DNA from 2 places in the Mesorhizobium sp. 8 genome. Region 2 is predicted to be linked to the other one. Evidence: riboswitches for the same ligand, from Rfam matches in the RefSeq annotation. Region 2 holds a riboswitch; the other holds the start of a gene.
What was found. A riboswitch is a leader RNA that binds a small molecule or an ion and turns the genes downstream of it on or off. The one in region 2 is predicted to bind thiamine pyrophosphate.

Region 1: another riboswitch for thiamine pyrophosphate. It lies ahead of thiB (thiamine ABC transporter substrate binding subunit); the one in region 2 lies ahead of FGU64_RS20950 (YkoF family thiamine/hydroxymethylpyrimidine-binding protein).

The regions. Positions count from the first base shown of each region.
Region 1 is NZ_CP040914.1:2,510,601-2,524,635, reverse strand. It holds gene FGU64_RS12230 (GNAT family N-acetyltransferase) at 5-451, opposite strand; gene FGU64_RS12225 (MoxR family ATPase) at 1,289-2,128, opposite strand; RNA gene ssrS (6S RNA) at 2,295-2,450, shown strand; gene FGU64_RS12215 (amino acid ABC transporter ATP-binding protein) at 2,485-3,255, opposite strand; gene FGU64_RS12210 (amino acid ABC transporter permease) at 3,252-3,932, opposite strand; gene FGU64_RS12205 (amino acid ABC transporter substrate-binding protein) at 4,220-4,993, opposite strand; gene FGU64_RS12200 (RNA polymerase factor sigma-32) at 5,290-6,147, shown strand; gene FGU64_RS12195 (M48 family metalloprotease) at 6,343-7,812, opposite strand; gene thiQ (thiamine ABC transporter ATP-binding protein) at 7,995-8,759, opposite strand; gene thiP (thiamine/thiamine pyrophosphate ABC transporter permease) at 8,756-10,375, opposite strand; gene thiB (thiamine ABC transporter substrate binding subunit) at 10,520-11,521, opposite strand; TPP riboswitch at 11,556-11,663, opposite strand; gene FGU64_RS12175 (thiamine diphosphokinase) at 12,012-12,650, shown strand; gene FGU64_RS12170 (ABC-F family ATP-binding cassette domain-containing protein) at 12,652-14,035, shown strand, end outside.
Region 2 is NZ_CP040914.1:4,362,422-4,376,456, reverse strand. It holds gene FGU64_RS20995 (FGGY-family carbohydrate kinase) at 1-1,415, opposite strand, end outside; gene FGU64_RS20990 (ABC transporter permease) at 1,468-2,433, opposite strand; gene FGU64_RS20985 (sugar ABC transporter ATP-binding protein) at 2,565-4,079, opposite strand; gene FGU64_RS20980 (sugar ABC transporter substrate-binding protein) at 4,295-5,287, opposite strand; gene FGU64_RS20975 (glucose-6-phosphate isomerase family protein) at 5,364-5,978, opposite strand; partial or broken gene FGU64_RS20970 (SDR family oxidoreductase) at 6,158-6,514, shown strand; partial or broken gene FGU64_RS23605 (transposase) at 6,647-6,919, shown strand; gene FGU64_RS23600 (IS5 family transposase) at 6,922-7,392, shown strand; gene FGU64_RS20960 (hypothetical protein) at 7,591-8,064, opposite strand; gene FGU64_RS20955 (winged helix-turn-helix domain-containing protein) at 8,063-9,592, shown strand; TPP riboswitch at 9,734-9,846, shown strand; gene FGU64_RS20950 (YkoF family thiamine/hydroxymethylpyrimidine-binding protein) at 9,837-10,445, shown strand; gene FGU64_RS20945 (ABC transporter permease) at 10,478-11,257, shown strand; gene FGU64_RS20940 (ABC transporter ATP-binding protein) at 11,254-12,000, shown strand; gene FGU64_RS20935 (ABC transporter substrate-binding protein) at 12,021-13,040, shown strand; gene FGU64_RS20930 (LysR family transcriptional regulator) at 13,336-14,035, opposite strand, start outside.

The DNA.
Region 1 (14,035 bases), 1.9 Mb from region 2:
TCTCCTACAACAGATCGTATTCGATAAACCCGGTCCGCCGCGCCACGTAGTCGTAGAGCTTTCGCGCCGTGGCGTTGGTTTCGTGCGTCATCCAGTAGACGTTGGCGACGCCGATCTTCGCCGCCTCCTGCTTGACCGCCTCGATGAGGGCCGCGCCGACGCCCTTGCCGCGCGCGTCCGGGTCGGCGAACAGGTCCTGCAGATAGCAGTTGTTCACCAGCGACCAGCAGGAGCGGTGGTAGAGATAATGCGTCAGGCCGACGGCTTTGCCGTCCAGCAGGGCGATGAGGCCCTTGGGCTCGAACTCACCGGCCGTGAAGAGGCGCTTCCAAGTGGTCCGATAGACTTCCTCGGGCACCGTCGTCTTGTAGAATTCGAGATAGGCCGTCCACAGCCGGCGCCAGTCGGCGTGGTCGGATTCCTGCAAGGGACGAACGATGATGGCGGACATGGTTTTCCTCCCGATTGGCGACCTGTTCTAGCGGCCGCGGTCGCAGGCGGCGATAGGACAGGGCAGGCTTTTCCGTTGCCACGCTGCCTTTCGGCCCTGGCCTTTGTCAAAGAGCTGACCTCTTATGCCTGAGGTCGGGAAGCGGGCGCGGGGGCCGTGCCTGCTAAGTTAAGGTATGGCGCGGCATCCCGCGCCCGCCGGTGTCTTGCCTCCCCGAGGGGCGCTGCCGCCTTTCGGGCGGCCCGCTGGCTCGGTCGAGGCCCGGACTTGGGGGTTCATCGCCCAGCCGCCTACCGTAGACGACCAGCCCGGCACCGTCTCCTGCCACAAGCGCCCGGTTCGCGACCCGCGTTCCCGCACAGGAGATGACGGGCAGTATAGAGCGGGCGGAAAGGACGGGGATAGATTTCGGGAAGATTTTTCGCGGAAGGAGGCGCGGCATGGGCGTCGCCCTCTCCCCGTTTACAGTAGGGCTATCGCATATGGCGCTCCCCCTCTCCGTCGCGCCCTGCGGGCGCGCCACCTCTCCCCCCGTTTCGGGTGGAGAGGATAGGCCGGCCGCAACTTGGTGCCCATCCTCTCCCCTCACGAAGTGGGGGAGAGGTGGCTTGCGAAGCAAGACGGAGAGGGGGAGCGCCATAGGCGATAGCCCTGCCACAAGGGGGAGGGAGACGCTGATGCCGCCGTTTTGTCTAAAACCAGCAAGGTTGGCAGGCTGTAGCAACACCGCAAGTCCCTCCCCCTTGCGGGGAGGGGACAGGGGTCTGCATCGATTGAAATGAGGAAAAATCAATATGCGATAGCCTACCGGTAACGCGAAGAGGGAAGGCGGCGCGATCACCCCTGCCTTCTCGCCATGAAGGCCAGTCGCTCGAACAGATGCACGTCCTGCTCGTTCTTAAGCAGCGCGCCGTGCAGCTTGGGCAGCGCGTTCTTCGGGTCTCCGCGCAGATCGGCGGGATCGACGTCGTCGGCGACCAGAAGGCGGATCCAGTCGAGCGCTTCGGAGGTCGAAGGCTTCTTCTTCAGGCCGGGCACTTCGCGGATCTCATAGAATTGGGTGAGTGCGGCGCGCACGAGGTTCTGCTTGATGCCGGGATAGTGCACGTCGACGATTTTTTGCAGCGTCTCCATGTCCGGGAAGCGGATGTAGTGGAAGAAGCAGCGGCGCAGGAAGGCGTCCGGCAGTTCCTTTTCGTTGTTGGAGGTGATGATGACGATGGGGCGATTGGCGGCGCGGATCGTCTCGCCCGTCTCGTAGACGAAGAACTCCATGCGGTCGAGTTCCTGCAACAGGTCGTTGGGAAACTCGATGTCGGCCTTGTCGATCTCGTCGATCAGGAGCACGACCTTTTTATCGGCGGCGAAGGCGTCCCACAATTTGCCGCGTTTGATGTAGTTGCCGATATCGTTGAAACGCTCGTCGCCCAGCTGGCTATCGCGCAGGCGCGAGACGGCATCGTATTCGTAAAGGCCTTGTTGGGCGCGCGTGGTTGACTTCACGTTCCATTCGATCAGATCGAGGCCGAGTGCGGCCGCCACCTGCCTCGCCAGTTCGGTCTTGCCGGTGCCGGGTTCCCCCTTGACCAGCAGCGGCCGCTCCAGCGCGATCGCGGCATTGACCGCCACCATCAGGTCCTTGTCGGCGACATAGGCGGCCGTGCCTTCGAAACGCATTCCTGAACTCCATTCTCAACGTCCAACCGGTCTAGAAGCAGATGGCGGTTGGTGCAACCGGCACGTTTGAGGGGCGGCGCCGCGCAGCGGCGACGGAGAGGGGAAATTCGACGGCGCTGTGCCTTCCCGCTGGCGAACGCCTTCGCCACGCTCTATATTGGACCCCGACGGTCTGCGCCTCGCGGCAGGAGAGACATTTCCCCGGGGCCTTATTGATCCCTAGGGAGCTGTCCCTGGCCAGGCCCGTGGGCTTGGACATATGGCGCCCACCTACTTTGTAGGTTCCCGGGATCGACTTCTCCACCGGTTGCGTGGATCGTCACTTTTCCAAAGCAACAATCCATATCCACAATCTGTCAGGCGTGCCGCGCGGCGCTTTCCTGCTCGTGCCGCAGCGTGGCGATGAAGCGTTTTGTCCGCTCACGCTGCGGGTTGCCGAAGACCTCGGCGGCCGGGCCTTTCTCGACGACGATGCCCGCCTCGAGGAAGATCACCTCGTCGGCGACCTTGGAGGCGAGGCGCAAATCGTGCGTCGCCATCACCATAGTGGTGCCTTCCTCAGCCAGCCGGTCGAGCACGTCGACCACTTCCTGCGCGAGTTCCGGATCGAGCGCCGAGGTCGGCTCGTCGCACAGAAGCACGCGCGGCGAGGGCGCCAGCGCGCGCGCGATCGCCACGCGCTGCTGCTGGCCGCCCGACAGCGTCGCCGGCCAGGCGTCGGCCTTGGCCGCCATGCCGACCTTCTCCAGCAGTTCCATCGCCCGTTCGCGGGCCTTGGCTTCCGGCCATTTCAGCACGACCGTCAGCCCTTCCATGACGTTTTCGATCGCCGTGCGATGCGGGAAAAGCTGGAAGTTCTGGAACACCATGCCGGTCTGGCGGCGCAGGCGCTGGATGTCGCCGGTGGCGACGCGCCGGCCGGTGCCGAAGGTAAGTTCTTCCTCGCCGATCTTGACCGTGCCGGCATTGGGCAGTTCCAGAAGGTTGATGCAGCGCAGCAGCGTGCTTTTTCCCCCGCCCGAGGGACCGACGAGCGCGGTGACGCTGCGCTCGGCCATGGTGACGGAAACGTCCTTCAGGACGACGTTGTCGCCGAATCGCTTTTCGATATCCTTCAGCTCGATCATGCGCGCGCCTCCAGGAAGCCGCCATAGCGGTTGAGCCGTTCCTCCAGCCGAACCTGCAGCGCCGACAGCACCGAACTCATGGCGAGATAGAGGAGGGCGGCTTCGATGTAGAGGATCAGCGGCTCGTAGGTGGTGGCGACGATGCGCTGGGCGGCCTGGAACATCTCCGGCACGGTGATGGCGGCCGCCAGCGAGGTGTCCTTGACCAGCGAAATGAAGGTGTTGGAGAGCGGCGGCACGGCGGTGCGGGCGGCCTGCGGCAGGATGGTGCGGCGCATCGCCTGGCTCCAGCTCATGCCGATGGAATAGGCCGCCTCCCACTGGCCACGCGGCACCGAGGCGATGACGGCGCGGATGATCTCGGACGAATAGGCGCCGATGTTCAAGGTGAAGCCGATGAGGGCTGCGGTGAAGGCGTCGAGCAGGATGCCGGCGGAAGGCAGGCCGTAGAAGATCAGGAAAAGCTGCACCAGAAGCGGCGTGCCGCGAAAAATCCAGACATAGAAGCGCGCGACGGCTACCAGCGGCTTCGGGCCGAACAGGCGCGCCAGCGCGGTCAGCAGCCCGACGGCGAGCCCGAGGACGAAGGACAGAAGCGTCAGCGGCGCGGTGAAGAGCAGCGCCGCCCATAGAAGCTTGGGTAGCGAATCCAGCATCAGTTGCAGCCAGTCTGGCACTCTTTTTACTCCTCGGCCACGGGTTCGAGCGCGGCTCTCGATGAGGCCTTGCCTCGAACATTCGCGCCACCCCTCATCCCCCTGCCGGGACCTTCTCTCCGTAAACGGGGAGAAGGAGATTGGCCGCACGGTCGCCGCTTCTGTCCTCGCCCCGTTTACGGGGAGAGGATGCCGGCAGGCAGGTGAGGGGCAGCGCCCAGCGCTCGATACTTACGACGGCCGATATCACAAGAAAAGCGGCGCCCGGGAAACCGCGCGCCGCATGAACTTTATGGGTCGCCGTGCCCCTACTGGGAAACGTCCTGGCCGAAATAGGTGTCGGCGATCTTCTTGTAGGTGCCGTCGGCCTTGATGTCGGCCAGCGCCTTGTTGATGGCGGCGACCAGTTCGGCGTCGCCCTTGCGCACGATGATGCCGGAATAGTCGGCGTTCTTTTCCTGCGCGGCGATCTTCACGGCGGCGTCGGGCTTGTGCTTCTTGAAATCGTAGAAGGACAGGCTGTCGTTGATGGTGGCGTCGGCGCGGCCGGTGAGCACGAGCTGGATCGACTGGTCGAAGCCGTCGGTGCCGACCAGTTCGGCGCCGTTCTTCTCGGCCAGCTTGCCGAAGTTGGAGGTCAGCGACTGCGCCGACTTCTTGCCCTTCAGGTCGGCGAAGCCCTTGATGTCGGCATTGTCGGCCTTGACGATCAGCACCGCCTTGGAGGCGATGTAGGGATCGGAGAAGTCGTACTTCTTCTTGCGTTCCTTGGTGATGCCGACCTGGTTGATGACGGCGTCGTAGCGGTCGGCGTCGAGGCCGGCGATCAGGCCATCCCACTTGCCCTCCTGGAACTTCGCCTCGACGCCAAGGCGCTTGGCGACCTCGCGGCCGATCTCGACGTCGAAGCCGACCAGCTTGTTGTCGGCGTCGTGATAGGTGAAGGGGGCGTAGGTGCCTTCGGTGCCGATGCGGAATTCGCCGGACTTCTTGATCTTGTCGAAGTCGGCGCCGGCCTGGGCGGCGGCAACCGCGGCCAGCGACAGCGCGCCGGCGGCAAGCAGGGTGATGAGCCTTTTCATGGTCTTGAAGTCCCGTTTTTCGACCGACGTTTGCCGGTGCTGGTGAGGTGCTGCAATCTCGCAGAAGCGTGGTGCAGGCTTAAGGAATCAATTTTCAATTCAACGCGCTTTCTGAAATCTGATACCATTGATTTGCCTGTTTGTGGACTATTTGCGCGCGCCCATCCCCGCCGCCACGGCAACACAAGACACGGCGCGGGCGGAACAAATACCGGGTCTTCCGCGTTGTGACGCGTTCTAGGGCGCTGTGGCTTGTCTTCAAGGCCGGCGCGACGGGTTTTGCGGGAGCGCGGATGATGATGCAGGACCGTGCCGGACGCACGTTCATTCGTGCGGCGATGCAGGCACCCTATCTCGGCCGGGCCGAGGAGCACGAACTGGCGCTGCGCTGGAAGGAGAAGGCCGACCGCCAGGCGATGCATCGCATTGCGTTGGCGCACATGCGCCTCGTCGTCGCCATGGCGGCGAAGTTCCGCCATTTCGGCCTGCCCATCGGCGACCTCGTGCAGGAGGGCCATGTCGGCCTGCTGGAGGCCGCCGCCCGCTTCGAACCGGAGCGCGAGGTGCGCTTTTCCACCTATGCGACGTGGTGGATCCGCGCCGCCATGCAGGACTATATCCTGCGCAACTGGTCGATCGTGCGCGGCGGCACGTCGTCGGCGCAAAAGGCGCTTTTCTTCAATCTGCGCAGGCTGAGGGCGCGGCTCGCCAGCGGGGCCGGGCCGCTGACCAGCGAGGCGCTCTACCGGCATGTGTCGATCAAGCTCGGCGTGCCGGAAGCCGACGTGGCGCGGATGGATTCCAGGCTGTCGGCCCCCGATTCTTCGCTCAACGTGCCGCTGGCGGAGGAGGGCAGCGAGGAGAGGCAGGATTTCCTCGTCGACGAAGAGCCCTTGCCCGACGAGATCGCCGGCGAGGCGATCGATGTCGAGCGGCGTTCGATCTGGCTGCATGCCGCCCTTTCCTCGCTCAACGAACGCGAACTCCACATCATCGAGCGCCGCCGGCTCACCGACGAGGGCGCGACGCTGGAGGAATTGGGCACGGCGCTCGGCATCTCCAAGGAGCGCGTGCGCCAGATCGAGGCGCGCGCCATGGAAAAGCTCAAGGCGGCGCTGGTCGAGCAGAATCCGGAGTTCCTGAAGGCGGCGTGAGTGCGTCCTTCGAGGCTCGCCTTTTTGGCTTCGCGTACAATCTTCATCGTCGGCGAGGGCTCGCACCTCAGGATGACTGCCGGTGCCCGCTTCCTTCGTTGGCCCTGCAACCGGCTTGCCTCATCCTGAGGTGCGAGCCGCACGACCTGCGAATGCCGGGAAAATCGGAATGGGGCGAGCCTCGAAGGACGCACCCTACCTGTCGGTGACGATCTTTACCTTGTCGCCGGCCGAGACGTTGCCGGCGGGGCCGATGGCGTTCAGCACCTTGAACAGGTCTAGCTTGCGGTCGACGCCGGTCATCTGCGCGGCCAGCGTGCCCATCGTCTGGCCGGCCCGGACGGCGACGACGCGGACGCGCAGCGGCTTCAGCGCCGCCTTCTCCTGTGCGCTGAGGAGGCGGAAGGTGCCGCTGACGGAGCGCGCCACCGGATCGAGCGTGGTGCTGGCGGCGGGCGCGGCGGTGAGCAGCCGGTAGACCTGGCCGCCGGCGCGGATGACGGCGATGTCGAAGCGCCAGCCGTCGGCGCTGGCCTTGGCCACCACCGCCTCGTTGCCATTGATGGTCTCGGGATGCACGCTGGCGTCGTCCAGGCCCGCCACCCAGCCGCTGCGGACATAATCGGTCAGCGCGCGATTCTGGTCGAGCGAAACGCCGTCGAAACGGATCGCCATGTTGCCGGGACCGGTGGCGGTCACGGCGCTCGCCGAATTGTCGATGATGAAGCCGTCCGGCACCGAGAAGGCGACCCCTAGCTTCGGATGCAGGAAGGTGTTGCCGCGCACATAGCCTTCCTCGGGCGTGTCGCCGTAGAGGATGCCGTCGATGCCGGCGAGATAGGAATCGCGGTCGCGGGTGCCGACGCCCGGCGGGCCGAAAGCGCGGGCGTGGCGCTGCGCCAGCTCGATGCGCTGCGGCGTGTTCGGATGCGTGGCGAGGAAATCCAGGCTGGGGTCGGTGGCGCCGCTGACCGAGCGGAAATCGGTGTAGGCCGACATCGATTGCAGGAAGCGGCTCGCCGCATAGGGATCGTAGCCGGCCTCGCCGACCGACTTGATGCCGATGGCGTCCGCCTCCAGTTCCTGGTTGCGCGAGAACTGCGCCAGCTTGAGCTTGTTGCGGATCAGGGCGGCGCGCGCCGTCGGGCTGTCGCCCAGCACGTCGGAGACGACCTTGGTGGCGAGGCCTTCCTCGGCTTCCAGCTTCTGCCGCGCCAGCCCGTGGTTGGCGGTGACGTGGCCCATCTCGTGGGCGATGACGGCGGCGAGCTCGGCCGAATCGTTGGCCAGCGCCAAGAGGCCGCGGGTGATGTAGAGATAGCCGCCCGGCAGCGCGAAGGCGTTGACGTTGGGCGAATTCAGGATGGTGATGCGATAGGTCTGCGTCGGGTTGGCCGACACCGTGGTCAGGCTGCCGACCACCTTGGCCACCATGCGTTCCAGCTTGGGGTCGGAATATTCGCCGCCATAGGTGGCGAGGATGCGCGGATGCTGCGCCCTGGCGAGTTCCGCCAGCTTGCTGTTGGCGGTGACGTTGTCGACCGTGACCGGCCTGTCGGACGGCTGGAAGCCGGATTCCTCCACTCGGTCCGGCATGATCGACTGGCAGGCGGCCAGCACGGCCGCCAGCGAGGCGAGCGCGATCGCACGCGCCAGCCGCTTCAGGCGGCCCGCGGTCTGGGTCGGGAGCGTATCGAGGCCGGTCGGCAGGTCGGCTTCCTTTCCGGTTCGTTTCGGCAAATCAGGCAGCCGGGCCCGTCTTGCGTATCGCAGTTCGGAGGCGGGCTCCAGCCCGTTCCGTAGCCGGACCGGCGCTTCGCCGCCGCTTCGCCGTCCTTGGCCCTCAATTATGTCGGCTTGCGGGCAACATCGCGTGATCGGCCGTCTTGCGTGCCGATATAGCGCTGGAACGCCTCGGGTCCAGTGCCGGCGAAGAAATCGCGCGCCGGCCCCGTTGCGGCGATCGCGCCGTCCTCGAGGAAGACGACGTGATCGGCAATGCGTTCGGCATCCTGCGGCTGGTGGGTGACGAACAGCACCGTCATGCCCTTTTCGCCGTGCAGGTCGGCGACGAGGTCGAGCATGTCGGCGCGCAGCGCCGGGCCGAGCGACGCGAAAGGCTCGTCGAGCAGCAGCACCGGGCGGTCGCGCACCAGGACGCGCGCCAGCGCGACGCGCTGGCGTTCGCCGCCGGAAAGTTCGCGCGGCAGGCGCTTCTGTTTGCCGGCAAGCCCGGTGCGCTCGAGCGCGGCCGAGATCGCCGCGCGGTCCTCCGCCGTCAGTTTCAGCGAAGGCGAGCGGCCGAGCCCGACATTGCGCTCGACGCTGAGATGGGAAAACAGGTTATTTTCCTGGAAGACCATGGAGACCGGCCGGGCGGCCGGCGATGCGTCCGAGACATCGACGCCGTCGATCAGCACGCGGCCCGATTGCGGCACCTCGAAGCCGGCGACGAGGTTGAGCAAGGTGGACTTTCCCGAGCCGCTCGGCCCCATCACGGCGGTGATCGCGCCGGCGGGAAAGGCGGCATCGAAGCGGAAGGTCGCCTCGCCGTAGCTGAAGGCGACATCGTCCAGCTGCACGGCAGCGCCCCTGTGCTCGTTCGCACTCATGCGGTCCGCTCCTTTCCGAGCCGGTCGGCGGCAAACACCAGAAGCAGGCATACCAGCCCGAGGATGAGCGCCAGGCCGGCGGCATCCGCCGTGCGATAGCTGCCCATGCGGGCAAGCAGAAGATAGGGCAGGGTCTGCATGGAATCCGAACCGAACAGGGCGATGACGCCGAGGTCGCCGAGCGACAGCGCCATGGCGAAGGCGAAGGCGGTGGCGAGCGGGCGCCGCAGGACCGGCCAGTCGATGAGGCGGAAGCGGTTCCAGCCGGCAATGCCGAGCTGGGCGGCGAGCCGCTCGTGCCGTTCGCTGGCGGCGTCGTAGGCTGGCCGCACGGCGCGGATGGCGAAGGGCATGGCCATCACCGCGTTCACCGCCGCGACCATGACGGGCGCCGCGCCGAAGACGGTGCCGAGATGGCGCAGCGCCAGGAACCAGCCGGCGCCGATGACGATGGGCGGCACCACCAGAACGAAACCGGCGCCGGTGTCGGTGAAGAATTCCAGCATCGAACGGGGGCCGTTGCGGCGGGCAAGCGCCAGCGCGCGGCGTGCCATGGCAAGCGCCAGCGACAGCACCGCCGCGAGCACGGCGGAGACGAAGGCGAGCAGGATGCTGGTCAGCGCCGCCTTCTGCACCGAGGCTTCGCCGACCAGTCGCGCGAGATCGGCCTGCAGGCCGGCGGCGACCGTCGCCAGCATCGGCCCGGCGACGAAGGCGAGTGCTGCGACGATCAGCGCGGCGTCGAAAGCGGTCCCCGCCACGGACGGCGTCGTATAGCGGCGCGGCGCGACGCTGAGGCTCGATTCGCCGGTCATGTCGGCACCGAGCCGGGCAAGCAGGGTCACGACCACCGCCGTCAGCGCGATCTGGAGAGCCGTCAGCGCCACCGCCCGCGCCGGATCGAAATCGAAGCGCAGCGCCTGGTAGATGGCGACCTCCAGCGTCGAGGCGGCGGGGCCACCGCCCAGCGTCAAAACGATGGTGAAGGAGGTGATGCACAGCATGAACACCAGCCCGGCGATGCCGGGCAGGGCCTGCCGCAGCGCCGGTCCTTCGATCAGCCGGAAGGTGGCGGCCGGTCCCATGCCGAGCTGGCTGGCCAGCCGCCACTGGTCGGTGGGGACGGCCTGCAGGGCTTCGAGGAACAGTCGCGTGGCCAGCGGCAGGTTGAAGAAGACATGGGCGACGAGGATGCCGGACAGGCCGTAGATGCCCGGCCAGTCGCTGCCGGTGGCCGACGACAGGATGCCGGCGAAATAGCCGGCGCGGCCGTAGAGCGCCAGCACGCCGAGGGCTGCCACCAGCGCGGGCAGGGCCAGCGGCACGGCGAAAAGCTGGAGGATGAGCGTGCGGCCGAAAAAGCGCGGATGGCGGGACAGCGCGCGCGCCACGAACAGTGCCGGCAGCACCGACAGAAGCGTGGAGAGCGCTGCCTGCCAAAGGGTGAAGCGGGCGACGCGCAGGAGATAGGGATCGAAGGCCGAGACGGCGCCAGAGAGGTCACCGGCGCCTGCGGCGAGCAGGCCGACAAGCGCGCCACCGATGAGGGTGGCGACGAAGGCGAGGGCGAGGACGCCGAGGGTGACGCGGGAGTCGTTTCGGCGAAAACTGTGCATCGTTGCGCTGCCCCTCACCCTTACCCTCTCCCCGTAAACGGGGAGAGGGGGACGCCGACGCTGCAACTGCGCGCCTCTCCCCGTTTACGGGGAGAGGATGCCGGCAGGCAGGTGAGGGGCGGCACTTTCATTCCGCTGCTCGCTTCACTTGCTCATCACGGAAAGCCATTCGTCCACCCAGGCCTTGCGGTTCTTTGCCACTTCCTCGGGGGTGAACATCAATGTCTTTGCCGGCTTGACCAGCCGGTCGAAGGCTGGATCGAGCGGCTTGTCGGTCTTGCCTGCGGGATACATCCAGTTGGTCTCCGGAACAGCGTCCTGGAAGCCGGGGCCGGTCATGAAGGTCAGGAATTTCTGCGACAGCGGGTTCTTGACGCCGTTGGCGGTGATGCCGGCGACCTCGATCTGGAGATAGTGGCCTTCCGAGAAGCTTGCCGCCTGATAGCGTTCGGTCTTCTCGGCAATCATATGGTAGGCCGGCGAAGTGGTGTAGGACAGCACCATCGGCGCCTCGCCCTTGGTGAACAGGCCGTAGGACTCGCTCCAGCCGGGCGTCACGGTAAGCACGCGGCCCTTCAGCTTCGCCCAGGCGCTTGCTGCCTCGTCGCCAGAGACCGATTTCACCCACAGAAGCAGGCCGAGGCCGGGCGTGGAGGTGCGCGGATCCTGGATGACGATCTTTTGCCCCGCATCGCCTTCCACCAGGTCTTTCAGGCTGGCTGGCGGGGTCTTCAGCTTTTCTGTGTCGTAGACGACGGCGAAATAGCCGTAGTCGTAGGGGACGAAGGTGTCGTCGCTCCAGCCGCCCGGAACGGTGACGCCGGAGACTTCGCCGTGCGGCGAAAACAGGCCGGTCGCCTTGGCCTCGGCGGTCAGGTTGGTGTCGAGGCCGAGCACGATGTCGGCCTTGGTGGAGGTGCCTTCCAGCTTGAGCCGGTTGAGCAGTGCGACGCCGTCCGCCACCGAGACGAAATCGACCTCGCAGGCGCATTCGGCCTCGAAGTTCTTCTTCACCACGGGGCCGGGACCCCATTCGGAAGTGAAGCTTTCATAGGTGTAGACGGTCAGTTTTTCCGCGGCCGCCACGGGGGCAGCAAAAGCGGCAACAGCTGCCACGGACAACAGGAGAGAAAACAGCCTGCGCATTGGCGCCTCCTTCATGGTTTCAGGGGAATGGCGCCTGGCTAGAGCGTCTAATCCCTCCGCCGGTACAAACCGGATCAGGTTCAGCGGGTTGGCGAGAAGCCTCTCAGCCGGATCGCAAGGACCGGCACCCCGTTAGAGCGGGATGAGACATAGGGCGGACGCACGGCGGAGGCAAGCGAAAGGTTTTGCGGAGGCACAACCGTCGAGGCGTGGATTCCCGACCCTCGCCGCTCCCTTCGGTCACTCACGAGGTCGGGAATGACGACTGTGTTTGGTGCTGCGGCTAATCTCCTACGTTGGCGATTACCGGAAGCAGTCAAAGAAGCCCGTCATTCCCGGCTTCGTGAGGGAGCGGAGCGACCGGAGAGTGTCGGGAATCCATGCCTCGACCGCAGCGCCGGTCAAGCCACGGCAAGACCAAAGCGAGGAACAGAAGATTGCCGTCACCGCGCTTCCGTTTCGGCGAACGCCCTGCTATGGCGCTGGCCCGATGAGCACTTTCACCATCCTTCTCGGCGGCGAGTTGAAGCGCACGTCACGGCTTGCCCGGCAGATCGCCGATAGCCGGATCATTGCCGCCGACGCGGGCATTGGCCATGCGACGGCGCTCGGCGTCGTGCCGGAACTGTGGGTCGGCGATTTCGATTCCGTGCCGGTCGACCTGCCGGACGCCTTGGAGGCGGTTCCGCGCATGACCTTTCCGGCCGAGAAGGACAAGACTGACGGAGAACTGGCGGTGGAGGCGGCGTTCGCGCGCGGCGCCACTGCGCTGGTTCTGGCCGGCGCCTTCGGCGGGCCACGTGCCGATCATGCCTTCCTGCACATGGTGCTGGCGATGCGGCTGGCCGAGGCCGGCATCGACGTGACGCTGACCAGCGGTACCCAGGAAGGCGTGCCGCTGCGCAGCGGACGCGCCCGTTTCGACTACGAAGACGGCACGCTGTTCTCCGTCCTCGGCTTTTCCGATCTCACGGGCCTCAGCCTCGCCGGCGCGAAATGGCCGCTCGACAATGTTGAGGTGCCGTTCGGTTCCTCGCTCACCATCTCCAACGAAGTGCGCGGCGGACTGGAAGTCGCGCTCGGCGGCGGGCGGGCGATGCTCCTGGCGCATCCTTATCCGGAAGGCTGACATGGCTCCACCGCTCCTCAACCTTGCCGGGATAAAACTCACCTTCGGCGGCACGCCGCTGCTCGACGGCGCCGACCTCGCCGCCTCCGCCGGCGACAAGATCGCGCTGGTCGGCCGCAACGGTTCGGGCAAGTCGACGCTGCTGAAGATCGCCGCCGGACTGGTCGAGCCGCAGGACGGCGAGGTGTTCCGCCAGCCGACCGCCACCGTGCGCTACCTGCCGCAGATGCCGGACATGGACGGGTTCGCCAGCGTGCGCGCCTATGTCGAGGCTGGCCTGGGTCCGGCCGACGATCCGCACCGCGCCACCTACCTGATGGAGCATCTGGGACTGACCGGCGAGGAAAATCCCGCCAGCCTTTCGGGCGGCGAGGCGCGGCGGGCAGCGCTTGCCCGCGTCATGGCGCCGGAGCCGGACATCCTTCTCCTCGACGAGCCGACCAACCATCTCGACCTGTCGGTTATCGAATGGCTGGAGGAGGAGCTTGCCCGCACCTCGTCGGCGCTGATCCTGATCTCGCACGACCGCCGTTTCCTCGAACGCGTGTCGCGCGCCACCGTCTGGCTCGACCGCGGGCAGACGCGCCGACTCGACCGGGGCTTTGCGCATTTCGAGGAATGGCGCGACCAGATCCTTGAGGAAGAGGAACGCGAGCAGCACAAGCTCGGCCGCCAGATCGTGCGCGAGGAGCACTGGCTGCGTTACGGCGTGACCGCACGGCGCAAGCGCAACATGCGAAGGCTCGGCGAATTGCAGCAGATGCGCCAGCGCTTCCGCACGCATCGCGGCGCCGAAGGCACGGCCACGCTGACCGCCAGCGATGCGGCCGAATCCGGGAAGCTGGTGATCGAGGCGAAAAACATCGCCAAGAGTTTCGGCGATCTCGCCGTGGTGAAGGACTTCTCCACCCGCATCCAGCGCGGCGATCGCGTCGGTTTGGTCGGCCCGAACGGCGCCGGCAAGACGACGCTCCTCAAGATGCTGACCGGCGAACTCAAGCCCGATGCAGGCACGGTGCGGCTCGGCGTCAATCTGGAGATCGCCACGCTCGACCAGAAGCGCGACGCCGCCGACCCGGATGAGACGCTGGCGCACTACCTCACCGACGGGCGCGGTGAGAACCTCGTCGTCAACGGCGAACAGCGCCACGTCGTCTCCTACATGAAGGACTTTTTGTTCAAGCCGGAGCAGGCGCGCACGCCGGTGCGCGAGCTTTCCGGCGGCGAGCGGGCGCGGCTGCTTCTGGCGCGGGTGCTGGCGCGCCCGGCCAACCTTCTGGTGCTGGACGAGCCGACCAACGACCTCGACATGGAGACGCTGGAATTGTTGCAGGAGCTGGTGGCTGGCTTCGCCGGCACGGTGCTGCTGGTCAGCCACGACCGTG
Region 2 (14,035 bases):
TTCGCGGCAGAAATGGCGGCCCCACGGGCTGAGCCCAGCACCGTCGAGTTGGCTCGGACCATTTGACCCATGACGTCTGCATAGATCTGCATGATAGCAGGGAACCTGGCCATTCCCCCGGTTATGCGAATCTCGTGGATAGGCCCGGCCTGGCGATGGAGGTCATAAGCGTAACGCATGCCCATCGCTCCTGCCTCCAGCATGGCCCGGTAGATTTCGACCGGCGTGGTTGTCGTCTTGATGTTGGTGACAATGCCGCCAAGGTCTGCTTGTCCCAGGGGCGTCCTGCAGCCGTTCCACCAGTCCATCACCTGGATCGGGCTTGGGCTAACTGACCCCTCAAGCTCTTGGACAAGTGTTTCAAGAACTGCTTCGGGGGTGGAGCTGTCGCCAAAAGCCAACATCCTCGACAGCCACGCCAGCATATCCCCGCTGGCCGCCTGACCGGTGCAGTAGTCGTATAGTCCGTCCACGGCGCCGCCATAGACCAGGCTTTCGATCCCTACCACCGGCGTCGGTTGTGCCGACAGGCTTATATGGCAGGTCGACGTCCCTGCCGCGGCCACCAATATGCCGGGCGTGTCGACGTCTGAACCCAGCACGGCCGCCTCGGCGTCAACCATGGCGACCCCGACGAGCGCCGCAGCACCGATGCCCGTCACGTCTTGCCAGCGGCGTGTTAGGGGTCCCCCCGAGGTGCCAAGCGGATGGGGCGGCGCCAGCTTGCTTAGCCAACTGCCAAGTCCCGGTTCTATTGCTTCGAGGCTGGCTTCCTCGGGATAACCACCCAGATCCGGCTGCCAATGGTTCTTGCACCCGGCATGGCTTGCGGAGCGCGTTTCCGTGCCGGTGAGCTGCCAAACAATCCAATCACCGACGTCGATCCAGCGTTCCGCCGCTTCCCACAGCGGAGGGTCTTCAGCCATTGTCTGCCAGGCTTTTGCCAGTGACCATTCAGAGCTCGTCTGGTTGTTGTATCGCCCCAGAAAGCTCGGGCAGGCCGCCGCAATCCGCTTTGCGTAGTGATCCGCCGCATGATGCTTCCAGAGCTTGGCGAAAGCGTGCGGCCGACCGGCAAAGGCTGGCGTGTGCAATAGCGGGGTACCGTCGTGCAAGGCAGGAAGTATGGTGCAGGAGGTAGCCGAAATGCCGATGGCGTGGATTTCGAAGCCCAGTTCGGCGGCGGCCCGCGCGGCCCAGGTCAGCAACTGTTCAGCAGCGAGGATGAAATCGCCCGGGTCCTGGATGGCGGAGTTCGGGGCGAGATTCATTTCTGGCGCCCTCGCTTCGTCGAGGAGGCCATTCTGATACCCCACCGTATGCTCTGCGATGACGCCGCCGATGTTCAGGTCGATCATGACGACACGGCCAGAACCCGTGCCGAAGTCAAGGCCGAGCGTCGCTGCGCCAGTCATCGCGTCACCGAAAGCGTTGCGCTAGAGCCGGCCAAGATGGGGTAAGTGCAGTTCATTTGAACATTGCCGTAACGCTGGGCATCCGTACCGCTCCCTTGGAGGCGGCGACAGTGATGGCGCCGATCATGATGACGCCCATAGCGATGTCCTGAATGTAGTAAGGCCAGCCCAGAAGATTGAAGCCATTGCGAAGCACACCGATGATGAGCGCGCCGACCACAGTACCGCGCAGGTTTGCCTGTCCGAGGAAAAAAGCCGTCATGCCAAGGAATACGGCGGCCAGACCGTCCATGAGAAAGTGATCGCCTGCTGCCGGCTGGCCTGAGCCGAGACGGGAGGCCATGATGACGCCTGCCAGCCCAGCACAAGCCCCGCAGAAGACCAAAGCGAAGATCTTGTTCCAGCGGACCGAAATACCGGCAAGCCGGGCGACGTCCTTGTTGTCTCCGATCGTATAGAGGTGCCGACCCGTCGCCGAGCGCTCGAGCAGAATGTAGGAAATGACGACGATTGCCAGCATGATGAGGATCGGAACCGGAATGCCGAACAATGCGCCTCGACCCAATACGGCGAAGCTGTCCGGCAGCCCCCCGTAAACGGCCTGGCCTTGGGTGTACCATTGGTTCAGACCCGTAACGACCGAGATCATCCCTAAAGTGGCGATAAGGCTAGGCAGCCCGACAACTGCAACCAGAAAGCCGTTGAGCAGCCCAACAACCGCCCCCACCGCAACGCCGGCTCCAACCGCCGGCCCAACGTCGGTTCCCAGATGAGCGAGCAGGCCGGTGGTCAGGACGCCCGCAAGGCCGGCGACCGCACCCACCGAAAGGTCGAACTCGCCGGAAGCGACGACAACGGTGAGGCCACTTGCCACCACCACCAGCATGGAAAGCTGCACCAGCACCGTTGAGAGATTGCTGACAGTGAGGAAGCGGGGCGTGGTCAGTGCAAGCAGAACGCAGATCACGAGCAATGCCAGCAAAGTACCATACCGGCGGAGCCCTTCGGTCAGGCTCATGTTCGCCACTTGTTGGTTCCGCTGCGGGCCCTTGTCCGATCGGGCTGGCGACCGGGTATCCCGCGCCGCATCGACAGTCTTTGTCATCATACATCCTCAACCGTTTTACGCCGTCACAGACGACGGCTTCGTCAAGTTGCCGCGGCCAGAACCGCCGCAGCCTCACGGCTTTCATTTTCGTTCAAGGCAGTTGTCTTTCCGTTCTTGATGACAATGACGTCATCGCTAATCGCCAGCACTTCTTCGAGATCCGACGAGGCGACGATGATTGATGCGCCATTGTCGGCCAGATTGCGCATGAGCCGGTAAACCCCTGCACGTGCGCCAACGTCCAACCCTTGGGTAGGTTCGTCGAACAGGAAGATGCGGGCCGCGGAGTGCGTGCCGAGCCACCTGCCAACCGAAACCTTCTGCTTGTTGCCGCCACTCAGATGTTCGACCAAGGTGTGGCTGCCCGGGGCGGTAATACCGAGTTCGGAAATGACTTCGTCGCCCAGCTTGGCTTCCCGGCCGCCGATAGAAAATCCGCGGCTCAGGCTGTTCCAATACGGCATTGCGACGTTCCACGCGATACTGCGCCCGGCCAGCAGTGCCTTGGACAACCTGTCTTCGGGCACAAGGGCCATGCCGGCCCTGATAGCTTCGCGCGGGCCCCATCGGTCGACCTTTTGACCTCCTAGGCTGATCTTGCCGCCGGTTGCCGGGTGCAGTCCGAAAATCGCTTCGAGCAATTCGCTCTTGCCGGCACCTACGACACCGAAAATGCCAAGAACACGGCCGGAGTGCGCTGCAAGGTTTGCACTTTGCACTCGACCATCCGCAGTGGACAGGTTTTGCACTTCCAAAACTGGTGCGCCGGCGATCGCGTCGCCTCTTGGCGGCGCCACGGCCTCAACCTCGTTTCCGATCATGTGGCGGACCAGCGCGGTGGCGTTGGTCGAACTCATCGGCCCAGTCCAAACCAGTTCGCCGTCGCGCAGCACGGTTGCCGTTGAAGCCACGGAAAAAATTTCGCTCAGATAGTGCGAGATGAACAGCACACCGATGCCGCTTTCGGCCAATTGGCGGATAATCGACAACAGATGATCGACATCCGGTTGCGGCAACGCGGCGGTTGGCTCATCGAGGACGAGCAGCCATGGCCGCAGCGCAAGCGCTCGTACGATCTCGGCAAGCTTTCGCTTGGCCGGATTGAGGGCGCGGACCTCATGGTGCAGATCCAGGTCGAGGCCAAACTCAGCCAGGACCTCTTCAACCTCCCTACGCATACGCTTGCGGTCCAGCAGTCCGAAGCGCGTCTTCTCCCGTCCAAGAAAGACATTCTCCGGGACGGTAAAACCGGGATTGAGACTGCCTTCCTGGCTGACGTAAGCGACGCGGCGGCTGACCGCGGCGTCAGGGTCTCCGGCTCGCAAGGGTTCACCATCCACCAGAAGCCGACCGCTATCGGGGCGTTCGGCGCCGGCAATTATCTTCACCAAAGTAGATTTGCCGGCGCCGTTTTGACCCAAGAGCGCATGCACTTCGCCTCTACGGACCGTCAAATTGACGTTGTTGAGCGCACGGACCGGGCCAAACTGCTTGCAAATGTCTTGCGCCTGAAAAATAGCGTCGGAGGCAACGAGGTCTGTTTCCACTGTGCTCATGCCGAAGTGTCCACGCCTGTTGGTCGGCTAGTATACCGTATTGTGGGGAAGCAATCTCGGTCTCGAAAACCAAAGGGTGTCGCGATCTTTTGCAGCCGCTTGCACGCTCTGGCTCTGTACGTCGTGCACCTCTCCCGAAACGGTTTCTCGGTTTCGGGAGACGTACAGTAGACGTTCCTTACGTGAACAACCCTACTTCACTTTTGTCGAAGGGGTCACTCACATGCCTTCCACGGCAGCTCGCCTTCCGGAGGCACATTCTGCGCCGTGATCAGGCAGGTTGGCAGGTAAACCTGCTTGACCGGTATGACGGTATCCGGATCCTTTCCATTGACAACGATGTCAGAGATGTACTGGCCAGTTTGCGAGCCCATCTTCTCGAACGGTTGCGCGACCGTCGCCACGAACGGGCCACCGTCTCGAATGTACTTCATCGCGGCCGTATTTCCATCGATGCCGACCACGAACGCATTCTTCAGCCCGGCCTCCTTGATCGCATCGGCGGCGGCCATTGCGGGCTCGTCCCAGCCGGCGAACACGCCGTTGACCTCATCGCCAAAGCGGGTGATGAAATCCTCCATCGCGTTTTTCGAGTCAGCGTAGAAATTGGTGACATCGATCTGATGGTCGGCGAGAACCTTGATGCCGGGTGCCTCGCCCATGACGACGTCGAATTCCTTGCCGCGCTTGCGCACGCCGTGATGGGAGTTTTCCTTGAAGGCGATTACGCCGCCTTTTCCACCCAGACGATCAGCCATGTAGGCGTTGATGATTGCGCCCATCGCAAAGTTGTTTGCGGTGATGTCGACCACAACACCGGGCGTCCATCCGGCATCGATCGTGAAGACCGGGATCTTGGCCGCGCTTGCACTATCAAGAGACGCCTGCGAGGCGCGCATATCTACCATTGATAGGATGATTACCGAAGAGCCGCGTTGAACCGCATTTTCAAGGAGTTCAGCGGCTGTGGCCGGTGACCCTTTGCCGTCGGATACGTCGACGGTCCAGTTCAAATTGTTTTCCTTGATGTAGCTGTTGAAGCCATCGAGAGCCCGGTGGTCGGCTTGCGCCGCTGCCTTGGACAAAATCCACGAAACCTTCAGTGGCTCGTCAGCGGCGGCCGCACCGGAACCGGTAGCGAGCGCTGCAGGTAGCAATGTGAGAGTCATTGCGAACGAGATTGCTGTGGATATTTTCTTATACATCATTCTTCCTCCCTGATTACTATTGGATTCTTTATGCGGTTCAACCTGCTCGCCGATTGCTCAAGCATCATTTGCGCGATCAGATATCTTTTGCATCTATGACTTGCGGGCGACCGTTGCGCTTGACGACCCGCTTGAGGAATCCGCCTTCGCGAGCGACGCGCTCGTAGTCGTGACCTCCATCCGCTGGCCAGTATTTGAAGTAGGCGAATGGATCGTTGCCGACATTGACTGTTCGCTGCGCCCAGCCTGCGGCACAATAGACGATCGTGCCCGGCGCCATGGGGACCTCCATGGTATCGCCCTTCGCGTTCTGCATCAGCATGTAGCCTGTGCCGGAGACGGCCAGATAGACCTTCACCGCAGCATCATCGACCTGGTAGTGGCCCTTGCTCATGAAGTATTCGTCACCAACCTTACCTGGAAAAACCACGGTGACGCTGGTGTGCAGTTCGCCTCGCGTTTCCGGCGCGAGGATCTCGTCTGCCCGATAGATCAGCGGATCAGATTGGTTCAACAATTCCTGCTCCGCGGCGCGGTCAGCATAGCGCCCCGCCATATCGCTGAGGCGGCACGTGACAACGTGCGAAGGCGGCCATAGAGCGCCCGACCTCAAATCGAGCGTTGCCGCCCAGGGCACACCCAGCACCGAATTCATGCTGTCCTTTGACGTCAGAACCGGTTCACTTCGCATCAGTACGCCTCCGCATGAAGGGACTTATTTTGTCCCGATAGGTATTAAAAATGTCCCATTGACGAAACGGATACCAGCGGCCCGGACGCGCGTCAAGGCTTATTGCGGATAGGACTGCCAAGGAAGGACACTTTCGGGACTAGGCTCGCTGTGGCGCTCCGCCTTTCCCTCACAAAGAACACGGCAAGGTCATCAACGTCGGTTCGTTGACGAGCGAACTCGCGCGCGCCACAGTCATTCCCTACACCGTCGCCAAGGGCGGCATAAAGATGCTGACGCTCGGTATGGCAGCCGAGTGGGCGAAATCAGGCATTCAGGCCAACGCGATCGTCCCCGGCTATATGCTGACCGACATGAACGAGGCGCTCGTCAACGATCCGGAGTTTGACACCTGGGTCAAGGGCCGGACGCCGGCAGGACGCTGGGGCAAGCCTGAAGAGTTGATCGGCACCGCCATCTTCCTCGCGTCGCGAGCCTCGGACTACGTCAATGGTCAAATCATCTATGTCGACGGCGGCATGATCTCCGTTTTGTGAGCCGCGTTCCCGAGTTCGGCGTGACTAGCGCTCGTGGACAAAGGTTGACTGGGGAATCGGGTTTTGATTCAAGGCTTCCATTTGGAGGCAGCCTTGGGCGAACGGATTGGTCTGACGGACGATGAATGGGCGGTGATCGGTCCGCTTCTTCCCGCTGAGCAAGGACGCGGATGCCGCCCAGCCCAGGACAATCGGCGCTATTTCGAAGGCATGATGTGGATGGCGCGCACGGGAGCGCAATGGCGACACCTGCCAGATGAATACGGCAAATGGAACAGCGTCTTCCGCCGATATCGACGCTGGGTCGAAACCGGCGTGTTCGAGGCGATGCTCGAAACGCTGGCGGAGATGGTCGAGCGGGATCGAAGCGCCGACATGATCGACAGCACTGTTGTCCGGGCACATCATTGTGCGGTCGGCATAAAAAGGGGACTCAGGAGACCGAGGCGCTTGGTCGATCGCGCGGCGGCTTCACCTCCAAGCTCCATGCCCGCTGCGATGCGAAAGGCCGTCCGCTCGGCTTCATCCTGACGCCCGGACAAACGCATGACACACAAGGCTTTGCGCCCTTGTTCCGAATGATCTCCAATCGGATCGAGGCTTTCCTCGCCGACAAAGGTTACGACGCCAATGCCATTCGCGACGAAATCTCCAGCGCCAAGGTCGAGGCCGTCATCCCCTCAAAAAGCAACAGGCGCGAGCTGATCCCACACGACAAAGCCAAGTACAAATGGCGCAACCAGATCGAGCGGCTCTTCAATAAGCTCAAGAACTGGCGGCGCGTTGCAACCCGCTATGACAAAACCAAGGAATCCTACCTCGGCTTCGTCGCCATCGCCGCAGTCAAACTATGGATACCCTTTGTCCACGAGCGCTAATTATCGCGACGGCGTGGATCTGATCCACCGTGATGAGCGATTCCGATTTTGTTCTCCGAACACAGGTAAAGTGGCCTCCCATCAGGTCGATTGATCAAATGTCTGTTTACGTCATCAGACAGCCCGCGAGAATCGGTGGGCAGGCGGCGACCCGTCACGGCAGGCGGCGATTCCATAGTCCTCGCCGCATTTGAAACCTCACTCGCGCGCGAGCACAAATGACCAAAAGCCATCTCCCTGCACTGCGAGCAGCGGCAGGTACCCGATCGTGTCCTTCTCCGCTTCGCCGGTTACGGGGCCGAAATTGCGGGCCGGGCCGATGAAAGCGATCGGATGATCACTTTCATCAGGCTTCACCAGATAGGCGAACGTCTCGTCCTCGGGGTCCGCCGCACGATCCCCGATGTATGTAGGGCCGACCATCGAGGAATCGGCTGCGGCAGCGCCGCAAAGCGCGGTCACGCCGGCAAGCACGCTCGTCGCCAATGTTAGCTTTGCCATATGATTAACTCCCCTGGTGCTTTGCCAAGCTTTGGCCAGGTCCCGTTTAGGCTGGCCCGAGGTGGAGAGCATCGGCGATTTCGCGGCGGCAATCCTGAAGACGCTCCGAACAGATTCCAAAATTTTTCCGAAAGCCACAAAATTTCGTCCGAAGGTCGTATGATAGGCCATGGCGCCTCAGCGCTTCGCATTCGGCCCCTTCGTGCTCGACGCTGGCAGCAGCGCACTCTTCGAGAACGGCCTTCCTGTTGCGATGGGAAGCAAACTCTTCGCGCTGCTGCAGGCTCTGGTGGAGGCGCGCGGTCAGGTGGTGCCCAAGGCGGTTTTGATGGATGCCGCCTGGCCAGATACCAATGTTGAAGAAAGCAACCTGACGGTTCAGATCGCCACACTCCGGAGACGGCTTCGGGTCTCGCCGGACGGGGAAGAGTGGATCGCGACTTTCCCACGGGTGGGCTATCGTTTCGCAGGCCCGCTCACCATCCAGGAGCGCGAGGCTCCCATCATCGACGCCGGCCGGGCGCTCGAAGCGGACCCCTCCCTCGCAGTCTTGCCCTTTTCGTATATGAGCCTCGATCCGGAGCAGGCGCATTTCGCCGACGGTCTGGTGGAGGATCTGATCGCCGACCTGTCGAAGGTGCCTGGCCTCCTTGTGATCGCGAGCCATTCATCGTTCGCTTTCAAGTCAAGGTCCGCCGATACGCAATCGATCGCGAAGGAACTCGGCGCCCGCCATGTCGTCGAGGGAAGCGTGCGCCGCGTCGCAGGCCAGGTCAGAATTGGGGTTCGCCTCACCGAGGCGACGATGAACAGATGCCTTTGGGCCGAGCACTTCGATGGCGATCTGGCCGACGTCTTTGGTCTGCAGGATCTGGTCGTACGCAAGGTCGTCGCGGCCTTGTCTGACGTGCTGCCGCTTGGACCGGTGCTCGATGATACGCCCCGGCGCCGGACGACGATCGAAGCGTATGACTTCCTCGTTCGCGGGCGCGTTCTTGTCATGCACTCACCCGCGGGGAACGATCTCGCTCGTACTTTCCTTGCCAAGGCCATTGAGCTCGATCCGGATCTGGCGGAGGCCTATGCATGGCTGGCCGTCTCGTACTACAGCGCGGCGATCCAGTACGGGGAGGACTTCGACGCGAACCAGGCCCTGGGGCTCGCTTGCGCCCAGAAAACCATGTCGCTCGATATGAACGATCCCATGGCGCATAGCGTGCTTGGGTATGCCCGGCTCTGCGAGGGCAAACTCGATGAGGCGGAAGCCGCATTACAAACGGCGCTGCGGATCAACCCGAACCATGCCGATACGATGGTGAACATGGCGGGCTTGAGGGTCCTGCAAGGCCAGCCTCACGATGCCGTCGAACTGGCCGAGAATGCTCTCCGGCTCAACCCCTTTCCGCCGGGTTGGTACTATTGGGACCTTGGCTTCGCATACTATGCCGCCGGCCACTATGCCGAGGCGGTCGGGGTTCTCTGCAAGGAGGAGGTCGGCCGGCTACCGGCAAAGCGCATCCTTGCCGCGAGCCTGGCGCAACTCGGTCGGCTCAAAGAAGCTCACGAGGAAGCCAGCCGGTTCCTGGAGATTAATCCAGGCTTTCTCGGATCGCGTTGGGCAGCTATGCAGCATTTTAGGCGCGATGAGGACCGGCAACATTTCCTCGACGGCTATATCAAGGCGGGTTTGCCGCTTTAGCGGCTGCTATATCTCCTCCGGCGTGAAGTCGGAATTAATCTAACCGCTCTACAAGCGATTGTTGCGTTCTTCCATCGCCGCTGCCTCCCGAGGGTAATTACATAGACGCCTTGCGCCGTCGCCAAATTTGTGTTGAGTACCGCCTCACCACAGGGGTGCTCCGTATTGCCGGGGCTGAGACCGCAGCGCCATGCCGCGAAACCCTCAAGCTGATCTGGATAATACCAGCGGAGCAAGGCGGATCATGTTTTCTGGCGCACAAGTCGCATTGTACCCGATGACGGACGATTTCGTCCGTGTCATCCTCGGCAGCCTGTCGGCACTCGATCCATACCGGGACCGCTTCCGGATCGAGACAGATGATCTTTCCACCCTTCTGGTCGGCCCGCCCGAACAGCTGTTTCCCGCCATGCGCGACCTCCACGTGGCCGCGTCCCAGCGCGGTGTGCATTGCGTACTGCACGCTACCGTGTCGCGAGGCTGCCCCGGCGAGCCGGATGATCCGATCTGCACGCCCATCCAGGGACTGGAGGCCACCACCCCGCTTGCCCAGCGGATCGATGCCGCGCTGGCCGCCGTGACAAACGCAACCGCAACAGGCCAGAAAGTCGGCGCACAGCTCTCGCTCTACCCGCTGGGCGCCGCCCACCATATGGACGAGATTTACGGCTGCATCGACTTCATGAAGCGCTCAGGCGTGTTCGGCCGGTCGAAGAATTTCTGCACCACGCTACGCGGCGATGCCGGTCCGGTATTCGCCACGCTCAGCGAGGCCTTTTTGCGCTTCGGCTCTCCCGAAGGCCATCTGGCGCTCGACCTCACCGTTTCGGCCAACAGCCCGACCGCCGTCTGAGCCTCGCGCTGTCCGCGCAAGGCGCCTGCACCATGTCCAAAACACTTTCCCTACTGGCCCGGACGGGGCCTGCCGCGATCGCCATCGCGTCGTTGCTGCTTGCTTGGCAGTTCTATGCCTATCTGTCCGGCATCAGTGCGACCACTTTGCCGTCTCCTATCCGGGTAGCCGAACAGGCATGGGTGAACCGCGCAGCACTGTGGGACAATACCTTGCCCACCATCCGCGCGACGTTGCTCGGCTTCGGCTGCTCGCTGGCGACGGCGTTTGTCCTGTCCATCCTGCTCGACTTCTCGCAAGCAATGCGGCGGGCGCTGTTTCCTGTCTTCATCGTTAGCCAGACGCTGCCGCTGGTCGCCATCGCGCCGCTCGTCGTGCTCTGGTTCGGCTTCGGGCTGATGCCGAAGATCATGCTGGTCGCGCTGGTGACCTTCTTTCCGATGCTGGTCGCGCTGGTGCAGGGCTACGAGTCGACGGAAAAGGAGATATCGATGCTGCTGCGCTCCATGGGCGCAGGGCGCTGGCGAAGTTTCCGGCTCGCTCGCCTTCCATCGGCAGCGCCCTTCTTCTTCGCCGGCCTGCGCATCTCCATCACCTACGCGGTCGTCGGTGCGATCTTCGCCGAATACGCCGGCGCGGCGCGCGGCCTGGGCATCTACATTCTCAACGCCAAGAACAATTTTCGGCCCGACCTCGTGCTCGCCGCGGTCGGCGTAAGCGCGACGCTGACCCTGCTCTTGTTCGCCGCCACGGTGCTCGTCCAACGTCTGGCCATGCCCTGGCTACGCCTGCAGCGGGAGCCGGCGCCATGACGCCGAAGCTCGAACTCAAAGATATCCGCAAGGCTTTCGGAACTACGCCTGTCCTTGACGGCATTTCGCTCGACGTACACGCAGGCGAGTTCGTGTCGATCCTCGGCCCGTCGGGTGCGGGCAAGTCTACCCTGTTCCAGATGCTGATTGGCGGCATCCGTGCCGACAGCGGCAGCATACGCTGCGAGGGCCAGCCGCTTGGTCCGGAAGTCGGCCGCTTCGCCTTCATGCCCCAGCGCGACGCCCTCATGCCGTGGCGGCGCATCCTCGACAACGTCACCCTCGGCCTCGAGGTGCAGGGCATGGGGCGCAAGCCTGCGCGGGAAAAGGTGCTGCCGCTCTTTCCGGAATTCGGGCTGGCAGGGTTCGAGAACCATTATCCGGCCCAGCTTTCCGGCGGCATGCGACAGCGCGCCGCCCTTCTGCGCACCGTGGTGCAGGAGCGGGACATGCTGCTCTTGGACGAACCGTTCGGCGCGCTCGATGCGCTTACCCGCACCAGCATGCAGCGCTGGCTGGAGGCCATGTGGCAGCGCCACTGCTGGACGGCGCTGCTGATAACGCACGACGTACGCGAGGCTGTCTTCCTGTCAGATCGCATTTACGTCCTGTCAGCACGTCCGGCTCGCGTCGTCCGCGAGTTTTCCGTTCCGCTGCCACGACCGCGCCACGCCGGCGCCACCGGTCTGCGGGACGCCAGCGTGGTGGAAGCCGCTGTGCTGGAAACGCTTCTCGAAGCCTGAACCATTGGAGCACCCGACCCATGACCACGATCAACCGCCGCGATGCACTCTTGCTCGGCCTCACCTCAGGCATGGCCTGCGCAACCCCCACCTGGGCAGAGGCCGGCCGCAAGAAAGTGACAGTTGCGCTCGACTGGACGCCCAACACCAACCATGTCGGCCTCTATGTCGCGCGCGACAAGGGCTTCTATGCCGAGGCAGGGTTGGATGTTGAGATCCTGCCCTATGCCGACACCGCATCGGGCACACTGGTCAGCAATTGGGTGGCCGATTTCGGCGTCAGCGGCGCGATCGGCTTCTTCACCCAGCGTGCAGCCGGGGCTGACCTCAAGGCCGTCTATGCCGTCGTGCAGACCGAAACAGGGCGTCTGGTGTTCAAGGCCGACAGAGCGGATATCCAGCGTCCGAGAGACCTTGACGGCAAGACCTATGGCGGCTTCGGCAGCGACTGGGAGAATGCGCTGATCGGTACGCTGATCCGCAACGGCGGCGGCGTGGGTAGGTTCGAAACGGTGACGCTGGGCACCTCAGCCTACGAAGCGCTTGCCAACGGCGCGGTGGATTTCACACTCGAGGTCTACACTTGGGAAGGGATCAAGGCCGAACTGGAAAACAAGCCGCAGCGCGCCTTCCGTTATGCAGATTACGGCGTGCCGGACCAGCACACGACATTCATCGTCTCGAGCGATGCTTACCTGTCCGAGCATCCGCAAAGAGCGGCGGCCTTCGGGCGGGCAACCCGTCACGGCTATGCCTTCGCGGCCGCCAATCCCGACGAGGCTGCGGCGTTGCTGGTGGAGGCCAACAAGGGCATGGTCACCAACCCCGCCTTCATCCGCGCTTCCATGAAGGCGCTGGTGGAGGGCAACTACCTTGCCCGCCCGGATGGGACCGTCGGCGAAATCGATCGCAGCAAGATCGAGGCGATGGGTGGATTCTTGTTTACGGCCGGTATCCTGCGCGACGCGACGGGAGATGCGCTGACGACCCGCCCCGATTTCGGCGACTACTTCTCGAATGAATATCTCGCCGGTGCATAACGAGACAGCTTGGGGGCCGTCTCCGGACGGTCCGGTCTTGGGGAAGGTTCCCCGGAAATCTGCCGCTCCGAATACGACCTCATTACCGCCGTCCGGGTTCCTCCGTCGCCGCCAAAACTTGACATTCGTTTGGCTCGCGACCGGCGGCAGAGCCGGGGCCAAAATCGGAACGACGGTTTTCAGGAACAACTTTGGATAAAGCGCTGTTAGAGCCCCTTCCACCGGGTGGTGCCTCCAGGGCTATCCTCTTACAGGCGCTCGTCAACTGCACGCATCGCCAGCGACCTGCTCCGCATCAGTCGCCCGATACAGACAGCCCTGCGAGAAGCGGCGCGTAGGCGGCGAGCCTGCGGGATACGAACTCGGTGAAGAGCCGCACGCGCTTGGTCTTGCGCGTCTCCCCCTGTGTGAGAAGCCAGAGCGTTCCATGCATGGGCAGGTCGGTGCCCGGCACCCTCACCAGCAAGGAGTCGGCATCTCCGACGAAGCATGGCAGTTTCGTCATTCCGATCCCTTGTTGCGCCGCTGCAATCTGTGTCTCGGCGTCCGGGGTCCTGAAAGGAACTGCTGTGGTGTGGACCTCTGCCTCGCGTGCCCAGTCCGGAATTCCATGATCATCTATGACGATCCATCGGATGGGATTCGCCGCGCCCGCACGCCACGCGGCTAGTCGATCACGAGACATGTAGACGCCGCTGAACAACTCAGGTCCCTTCAGCCCGTAAAGATTGAGCGGCAGGGTCTTGCGGTTGGCGACGATACGAATTGCGACATCAGCATCCCGGTTGGTGAGATTCGCTACCTCGCCCGACGACAAGATTTCCATCTCGATGTCCGGATGCAGACGCGCGAAGTCGGCGAGATCCGGCATGAGCAGGTGTGTGGCGAGGAACGGAGGAAGCGTCACCCGCAAAAGCCCGCGCGCACCCTGGTCGCGACCGAAGATGCGCGTCTCCAGCAAATGTGATGACGCCTCCATCTGCTCCGCAAATTCG